2 regions of the Turicibacter sp. TJ11 genome follow, and region 1 is predicted to be linked to the other one. Evidence: a T-box and tRNA genes for the amino acid it is inferred to sense, from the RefSeq annotation. Region 1 holds a T-box; the other holds one or more tRNA genes.
The links. A T-box is a leader RNA that pairs with one kind of tRNA and senses whether it is charged. The one in region 1 lies ahead of trpS (tryptophan--tRNA ligase), so its partner is inferred to be a tRNA-Trp.
Positions count from the first base shown of each region.

Region 2: it encodes a tRNA-Trp, which carries the amino acid that the T-box ahead of trpS (tryptophan--tRNA ligase) is inferred to sense. The anticodon was not compared.

Region 1 covers NZ_CP069349.1:606,262-610,423, reverse strand. Annotated here, with positions in the region: gene JRC48_RS02910 (hypothetical protein) at 1-21, shown strand, start outside; gene JRC48_RS02905 (DJ-1/PfpI family protein) at 54-632, opposite strand; gene trpS (tryptophan--tRNA ligase) at 838-1,836, opposite strand; T-box leader at 1,913-2,126, opposite strand; gene JRC48_RS02895 (SNF2 helicase associated domain-containing protein) at 2,166-4,162, opposite strand, start outside.
Region 2 covers NZ_CP069349.1:1,358,434-1,362,595, forward strand. Annotated here, with positions in the region: tRNA gene JRC48_RS06375 (tRNA-Phe) at 1-51, opposite strand, end outside; tRNA gene JRC48_RS06380 (tRNA-Asp) at 60-135, opposite strand; tRNA gene JRC48_RS06385 (tRNA-Met) at 259-334, opposite strand; tRNA gene JRC48_RS06390 (tRNA-Ser) at 352-444, opposite strand; tRNA gene JRC48_RS06395 (tRNA-Met) at 458-534, opposite strand; tRNA gene JRC48_RS06400 (tRNA-Thr) at 557-632, opposite strand; tRNA gene JRC48_RS06405 (tRNA-Glu) at 641-717, opposite strand; tRNA gene JRC48_RS06410 (tRNA-Asn) at 728-804, opposite strand; rRNA gene rrf (5S ribosomal RNA) at 811-919, opposite strand; tRNA gene JRC48_RS06420 (tRNA-Leu) at 929-1,017, opposite strand; tRNA gene JRC48_RS06425 (tRNA-Lys) at 1,055-1,130, opposite strand; tRNA gene JRC48_RS06430 (tRNA-Gln) at 1,136-1,210, opposite strand; tRNA gene JRC48_RS06435 (tRNA-Tyr) at 1,221-1,305, opposite strand; tRNA gene JRC48_RS06440 (tRNA-Thr) at 1,309-1,384, opposite strand; tRNA gene JRC48_RS06445 (tRNA-Val) at 1,398-1,473, opposite strand; tRNA gene JRC48_RS06450 (tRNA-Glu) at 1,480-1,556, opposite strand; tRNA gene JRC48_RS06455 (tRNA-Gly) at 2,262-2,335, opposite strand; tRNA gene JRC48_RS06460 (tRNA-His) at 2,342-2,417, opposite strand; tRNA gene JRC48_RS06465 (tRNA-Trp) at 2,420-2,493, opposite strand; tRNA gene JRC48_RS06470 (tRNA-Thr) at 2,508-2,583, opposite strand; tRNA gene JRC48_RS06475 (tRNA-Glu) at 2,592-2,668, opposite strand; tRNA gene JRC48_RS06480 (tRNA-Arg) at 2,681-2,757, opposite strand; tRNA gene JRC48_RS06485 (tRNA-Leu) at 2,767-2,855, opposite strand; tRNA gene JRC48_RS06490 (tRNA-Lys) at 2,893-2,968, opposite strand; tRNA gene JRC48_RS06495 (tRNA-Asp) at 2,978-3,053, opposite strand; tRNA gene JRC48_RS06500 (tRNA-Phe) at 3,069-3,144, opposite strand; tRNA gene JRC48_RS06505 (tRNA-Asp) at 3,153-3,228, opposite strand; tRNA gene JRC48_RS06510 (tRNA-Met) at 3,352-3,427, opposite strand; tRNA gene JRC48_RS06515 (tRNA-Ser) at 3,445-3,537, opposite strand; tRNA gene JRC48_RS06520 (tRNA-Met) at 3,551-3,627, opposite strand; tRNA gene JRC48_RS06525 (tRNA-Ala) at 3,653-3,728, opposite strand; tRNA gene JRC48_RS06530 (tRNA-Pro) at 3,747-3,823, opposite strand; tRNA gene JRC48_RS06535 (tRNA-Arg) at 3,830-3,906, opposite strand; tRNA gene JRC48_RS06540 (tRNA-Leu) at 3,916-4,004, opposite strand; tRNA gene JRC48_RS06545 (tRNA-Lys) at 4,041-4,116, opposite strand; tRNA gene JRC48_RS06550 (tRNA-Gln) at 4,122-4,162, opposite strand, start outside.

The DNA.
Region 1 (4,162 bases):
CTAAGACCCATCAATATATAAAAGGTTAACTCCATCATAGAGTTAACCTTTTTTTATGCCCCTTTAATTAATTTAGCAAACGCATGTTTTTCTTGATGATTTTGAAATAGTTTAAACCAAGCACAAATTTCTAATGTGAAATCTAAAAAAGCAATCGGTTGTGCCGTAATAATATGACGATCTCTCACTAATCGTTTTTCAATATAATTATCTCTTGGAAATGGGTCTTGAATTCCGTAAACATACTGATACTTCGTCGACCACTCCGTTAGCGTCGTTGTATAAGTTGCTTCATCTAAAACACCTGATTTAGCTAACATAATCGTTCCAGCACTTCCAATCGCAGCTAATAGCTTTCGTTCTTGATTAAAACGTTGAATCAATTTCATTAATGATGGTTTAATGTCGACTGATCGCCCTCCGCAAAGAATTAAACCATCTGCTTGTAAATCGACCACTTCAGAAATCGTGCAATCTGGTTCAAAAGAAAAACCTGACTGTGCTTTGACGACACGATCTTCATAAGCAACCGTAATAATATCTTTTCCTGCATCTGTATTTAACACATGACAAATGAATGTAATTTCATAATCGGTCATTCCATCAAATAAAAAAACCAAAACTTTCCCCATACTTAGCCCCCATCTAACGTGTTACTTGTTTAAGTTAATCTCATTTTATTTGAAATTGCTGTTCATTGTCAATTGCTTCCACAGTATCGTTCAATAATAGAACTAAACTCCAGTCGTTCGACAGAAGGATCTGATAAGAAACGCCCTCTTTAATTGATTTCATCCCATGAAAAAGACTAGCTTAAAAAGCTAGTCTTTTAAAAAATTATTTTTTACGACCTAATCCCATCTTATGTTCGACTTTTTTAACTTTTTTAAATGCCATTCGATTCGCCTGTTCCGCTCCGCGATCAAGTACTTCATCAATTAACGAAGAATTTAATAATTCTTTCATACGTGCTTGAATTGGTTCTAATTCACGAACAACAACTTCTGCTAAATCAGATTTAAACTGTCCGTAACCGCAACCTTCATAACGCGCGACAATCGAATCAATTGACTCACCTGTCATTGTTGAATAGATTTCTAATAAATTTGATAATCCTGGTTTATTTTCACGATCAAACGCAATCACACCATCTGAATCCGTCACGGCTGATTTAATTTTTTTACGAATGACGTTTGGTTCATCTGTCATTAAGATAAAGTTACGTGGATTATCATCTGACTTACTCATTTTCTTCGTTGGTTCTTGTAATGACATAATGCGTGCTCCTGTTTTGGCGATTAACGGTTCAGGAATTTTAAACGTTTCTCCAAAACGGTTATTAAAGCGCTCCGCTAAATCACGCGTTAATTCTAAGTGTTGTTTTTGGTCATCACCCACTGGAACAAAATCAACATCATATAATAAAATATCTGCTGCCATTAAAACAGGATACATAAATAATCCTACCCCAATGCCCTGACCTTTAGAAGCTAACTTTTGAGATTTATCTTTAAACTGTGTCATACGCTCTAATTCACCCATTGATGTATTACACGTTAACATCCATGCTAATTGTGTATGTCCTGGTACTTCTGATTGAACAAAGATGGTCGCTTTTTCTGGATCTAAACCACAGGCCAAATAAAGAGCCGTTAATTCTTTAATTTTTTTACGTAATTCTAAGCGATCTTGTGGAACGGTAATTGCATGTTGATCCACAATGAAAAATAAACATTCATGCTCATCTTGTAATTTAACGAAATTTTTTAAGGCTCCTAAATAATTTCCAATCGTTAACGTTCCTGATGGTTGAATTGCAGATAAAATTCTTGCCATAATAAACACTCCTTTAGTTATTGTCATCATCCTTTAATAGAAATCCAAATAAAAAAATCGCCCCCTATCTAAATCGATAGAGGACGATTGTTAAACCGCGGTACCACCTCAATAAAATAGCACCTGCTATTTCACTTCAAACTCGTAACGTAAGTTAACCGGGTTCCCTACTCTTTTTATTCAGGTTCCACTCATGAGCCCATTCATTTAAGACATTTATCGATTTGCACCAACCATCGACTCTCTATAAAATGCGATTTAAACTACTACTTCTCAATCTAAGGTTTATTATTTATTTTCATTTTATGCAAAGCCTCTCACTTTGTCAATTAAAAATCATCATCACTTTCAAAAAGTGCCGTCAATTCTTCACTACTTAATTGATTAATAAATGTCTCGCCTTCTTGAACGATGGCTTCCGTTAAATCACGTTTTCGCTGTTGCAGACGCTCAATTTTTTCTTCAATCGTGTTTTTAACGAATAACTTAAAGACTTGAACCGTTTTTTCTTGTCCTAAACGGTGAGCTCGATCGGTTGCTTGGTTTTGGACACTCATGTTCCACCATGGATCATAGTGAATGACAACGTCTGCACCTGTTAAGTTTAATCCTGTTCCACCCGCTTTTAATGAAATTAAAAAGACTGGTGTTTGATCGGCGTTAAATTGTTCCGTTAATTTGAGTCTGTCACTACTTTTCGTTGAACCCGTTAAGATCAGATGTTCAATTTGTTTCGCTTTAAATTCTTTAGATAAAATATCAAGCATCGACGTAAATTGAGAGAAGATTAAAACTTTATGACCCGATGAAATACATTCATCCACAAGTTCTAAACAAAGTTTTAATTTTGCACTTTCTCCTTGATAATTTTCTAAATATAAAGATGGGTCGCAACAAATTTGACGTAATCGCATTAAAAGCGCTAAAATTTTAATTCGACTACGTTCAATGCCCTGAACTTGAATTTCTTGATTCATTTCCTCTTTCATTGCATAAACCATCGCGTGATATAAATCTCGCTGTGTTTTATCCATCTCACAGTACATATTAGTTTCGATTTTTTCTGGTAACTCTTTTAAAACTTCTTTTTTCAGACGACGTAAAATAAACGGTGCCACTTGTTGATGAATACGACTTAATAAGTTTAAGTTTTCTTGTCTCATGACAGGCGCTTCATATTTCTTTTTAAATTGACTGTAAGTGCCAAAATAACCCGGTAAAATAAAATCAAAAATGGACCATAAATCCGATAACGAATTTTCAATCGGCGTTCCCGTTAAGGCAAAGCGAACTTCACTGTTAATCTTTTTGGCGGCTTTTGCATTTAACGTCGTATGATTTTTAATGTAGTGTGCCTCATCAAGAATACAATATCTAAAACGCTGCGTTTGATAGCTTTCAATGTCTCGTCTAATTAAATCATACGAGGTAATTAAAATATCGTGATGATCGCTTTTAGCAATTAATTGTTTTCTTGTGGCAGGATCACCTTGAATAATTTGTGTCTTTAAGCTTGGGGCAAATTTATGAATTTCACTTTCCCAGTTATAAACTAGCGAACTTGGAGCAACAATTAAAGAAGGTTTTTTGGTCTGTTCTTTTTCTGATAATAAAACCGAGATTACCTGTATCGTTTTCCCAAGCCCCATATCATCAGCTAAAATACCTCCCATTTGGTACTTAGCCAATGTTTTTAACCAACGATATCCCGTTTTTTGATAATCACGTAAGATGGATTCAAGCTCATTTGGCACGTTGTAATCAGCCTCATCTACGTGTTTAAATTCATCAATCATCTCATTAAAGGAATCCCCACGCTTCACATCAAGAGATTGACTCATAGTTGTTAGTTGATCAAGATACAATGCCCGATACTTAGGAATTAAGATTTCATCTTCATCAAGATCTGAATCATTTAAATTTAAATCATCAACAAAGGATGCTAACGTGTCCACATATTGATTTTTTAAATGAAGGAAGGAACCATCTTTTAAACGGAAATACTTTTTATTTTGACGATACGATGCCAAAATCTTTTTGTACTCAGAGGCACCAAACTCTAAATCTTCAAAGTTAACACTTAACCAATCATTTTTCAAATGAATTCCCACTGAAAAAGACTGTGGTTCTTTAATCTTAATCGCTTTAAACGTATCGGATGCATAAACATCACCTAACTGTTTTAACTCATGAACGCCCTCATGAATAAAGGAATAAATGCCATCTTCATCTGATAAAACATAGCTTCCATCTTTTGATTTTTCAAAAAGATATTGTTCAATCATTGCGAGTGTCTTAGCTTCTTTATTAGCATCTCTTAAAATCG
Region 2 (4,162 bases), 750 kb from region 1:
GCCGACACAAGGATTTTCAGTCCTTTGCTCTACCGACTGAGCTACCAAGCCTTCTTAAATGGCGGTCCAGACGGGAATCGAACCCGCGATCTCCTGCGTGACAGGCAGGCATGTTAACCGCTACACCACTGGACCTTTTTTTGTCTAGTAACACTCGCATAAGACTTGTAAAATTCAATCATTTGTCATAACTAATCGTTATTTCCTCATGCTTTCATTTTCTACGTCTTATGAACGCTCGTTTTTACTTTTCTTTATTGGTTGCGGGGACAGGACTTGAACCTGCGACCTTCGGGTTATGAGCCCGACGAGCTACCAACTGCTCCACCCCGCGATGTTTTTTGATAATTATGGCGGAGGAAGAGGGATTCGAACCCCCGCGACGCTTTCACGCCCTGTCGGTTTTCAAGACCGATCCCTTCAGCCGGACTTGGGTATTCCTCCACATTTTTATCATTGGTAGCGGAGGAGGGACTCGAACCCCCAACCTCACGGGTATGAACCGTACGCTCTAGCCAGTTGAGCTACTCCGCCTAATTTTAATTTTATTAAGTTCTGGTGCCGGAAGCAGGACTTGAACCCGCAACCTACTGATTACAAGTCAGTTGCTCTACCAATTGAGCTATTCCGGCACTTTGAATGGTGACCCGTACGGGATTCGAACCCGTGTATGCATGCGTGAAAGGCATGTGTGTTAAACCGCTTCACCAACGGGCCATTTTTAAAATGGCGCCCCAACTAGGACTCGAACCTAGGACCCCTTGATTAACAGTCAAGTGCTCTAACCAACTGAGCTATTGAGGCATTTTCGCCTAGCGACGTCCTACTCTCGCACTTACGTACTACCCTCGGCGCTAAGGAGCTTAACTTCTGTGTTCGGTATGGGAACAGGTGTGACCTCCTTGCCATCATCACTAGACTATTTAATTGGTGCCTAGGGCCGGAATCGAACCGGCACGGGTGTCACCACCCGCAGGATTTTAAGTCCTGTGCGTCTACCAGTTCCGCCACCCAGGCATTTTTTATTTCAAGGCACTCGCCTTCTTTTTAAAAATGGTGTCCTGCAGAGGACTCGAACCTCTGACCCTCTGATTAAAAGTCAGATGCTCTACCAACTGAGCTAGCAGGACATCATTGGCTGGGCTAGCTGGATTCGAACCAGCGCATGACGGAGTCAAAGTCCGTTACCTTACCGCTTGGCTATAGCCCATGATTTTATATGGTGGTGGGGGACGGATTCGAACCGCCGAACTCGGAGAGAGCGGATTTACAGTCCGCCGCGTTTAGCCACTTCGCTACCCCACCAGCTGGTGCCGGAAGCAGGACTTGAACCCGCAACCTACTGATTACAAGTCAGTTGCTCTACCAATTGAGCTATTCCGGCTATTATTTATTTATGGTGGAGGATGACGGGCTCGAACCGCCGACCCTCTGCTTGTAAGGCAGATGCTCTCCCAGCTGAGCTAATCCTCCACTTTATGGTGACCCGTACGGGATTCGAACCCGTGTATGCATGCGTGAAAGGCATGTGTGTTAAACCGCTTCACCAACGGGCCTGTTCCGTTCGCTACTTCTTTAGTTTACCAAGTTTGTCGTTTTTTGTCAAACATTTTTTTAAAAAACTTTTTTTTAAATCGTTTTTTATCTTCCAAATTTGACACTCAATTAGTTTATCATTTTCACTTTTTTGTGTCAACATCTTTTTTAAAAAATATTATTACTATCATACACGATCCTGATTCATAAGAGACAATGCATTAATATTTAAAATAATTTTTCCTTGAAGTACTCATGCATAATTAAACATTCAATGACTTATTAGAAGGGATTCATACTTTCACTAAAATATAAAACTACAGATCCTGTTATTAGCGTAAAAGATTTAAACCTATTCTCTCTTAATGTGTCAGTTATATTTCTACTAAGAATCCTCTTTTACACTGTATAAAAGGTAAATCTCTTATGTCTTTAGAATTCATAGAATAATGAAGTTGAAACCTTATTACCATCTATGGACATGATTTCCTTTTCCAAATAAAATACCCAATAATTACAGAATTATTACCAATCAAATTTCTATAATTTTAGTTAACTATTCGTATTCCTAACTATTTATTTACTCAATTAGTTATCATTCACCATTTAATATAAGCTACTAATCCAATAATTATTCAACCAGCAGTAATATATTTTGATTAACTAGTTACTTTCATTCCTAAATTCATAAAAAAAACATCCCAAAGGATGTTAATCGTTCATATTGGAGCGGGTGAAGAGAATCGAACTCTCACAGTCAGCTTGGAAGGCTGAAGTTCTACCATTAAACTACACCCGCATTTTATGGGGCGACTGATGGGAATCGAACCCACGAATGTCGGAGCCACAATCCGATGCGTTAACCACTTCGCCACAATCGCCATGGCAGGGGTGGCAGGAATCGAACCCACACTAACGGTTTTGGAGACCGCTGTTCTACCGTTAAACTACACCCCTATTATTTAATTTAATGGTGCCGGAAGCAGGACTTGAACCCGCAACCTACTGATTACAAGTCAGTTGCTCTACCAATTGAGCTATTCCGGCACGTTGAATGGTGACCCGTACGGGATTCGAACCCGTGTATGCATGCGTGAAAGGCATGTGTGTTAAACCGCTTCACCAACGGGCCATTATTTTTTAATGGCGCGCCCAAGAGGAGTCGAACCCCTAACCTTTTGATCCGTAGTCAAACGCTCTATCCAATTGAGCTATGGGCGCTTTTTAAGTTGGTGCCTAGGGCCGGAATCGAACCGGCACGGGTGTCACCACCCGCAGGATTTTAAGTCCTGTGCGTCTACCAGTTCCGCCACCCAGGCATTCTTTATTTCAAGGCACGCGCCTTCTTTTCTAAAATGGTGTCCTGCAGAGGACTCGAACCTCTGACCCTCTGATTAAAAGTCAGATGCTCTACCAACTGAGCTAGCAGGACTTTTATAAATGGCGGTCCAGACGGGAATCGAACCCGCGATCTCCTGCGTGACAGGCAGGCATGTTAACCGCTACACCACTGGACCTTTTTTGTTTTTTCGTGGTGGCTTGGGACGGAATCGAACCGCCGACACAAGGATTTTCAGTCCTTTGCTCTACCGACTGAGCTACCAAGCCTTCTTAAATGGCGGTCCAGACGGGAATCGAACCCGCGATCTCCTGCGTGACAGGCAGGCATGTTAACCGCTACACCACTGGACCTTTTTTTGTCTAGTAACACTCGCATAAGACTTGTAAAATTCAATCATTTGTCATAACTAATCGTTATTTCCTCATGCTTTCATTTTCTACGTCTTATGAACGCTCGTTTTTACTTTTCTTTATTGGTTGCGGGGACAGGACTTGAACCTGCGACCTTCGGGTTATGAGCCCGACGAGCTACCAACTGCTCCACCCCGCGATGTTTTTTGATAATTATGGCGGAGGAAGAGGGATTCGAACCCCCGCGACGCTTTCACGCCCTGTCGGTTTTCAAGACCGATCCCTTCAGCCGGACTTGGGTATTCCTCCACATTTTTATCATTGGTAGCGGAGGAGGGACTCGAACCCCCAACCTCACGGGTATGAACCGTACGCTCTAGCCAGTTGAGCTACTCCGCCTGATTTATTAAATTCTTATTTAATTTGGTGGAGACTAGGGGGATCGAACCCCTGACCTCCTGCGTGCAAGGCAGGCGCTCTCCCAGCTGAGCTAAGTCCCCTTGGGTATTTTTTTTTAATGGTCGGGAAGACAGGATTCGAACCTGCGACCCCCTGGTCCCAAACCAGGTGCTCTACCAAGCTGAGCCACTTCCCGATATAATGGCGCGCCCAAGAGGAGTCGAACCCCTAACCTTTTGATCCGTAGTCAAACGCTCTATCCAATTGAGCTATGGGCGCTTTTTAAGTTGGTGCCTAGGGCCGGAATCGAACCGGCACGGGTGTCACCACCCGCAGGATTTTAAGTCCTGTGCGTCTACCAGTTCCGCCACCCAGGCATTTCTATTTCAAGGCACGCGCCTTATTTTCTAAAATGGTGTCCTGCAGAGGACTCGAACCTCTGACCCTCTGATTAAAAGTCAGATGCTCTACCAACTGAGCTAGCAGGACATCATTGGTTGGGCTAGCTGGATTCGAACCAGCGCATGACGGAGTC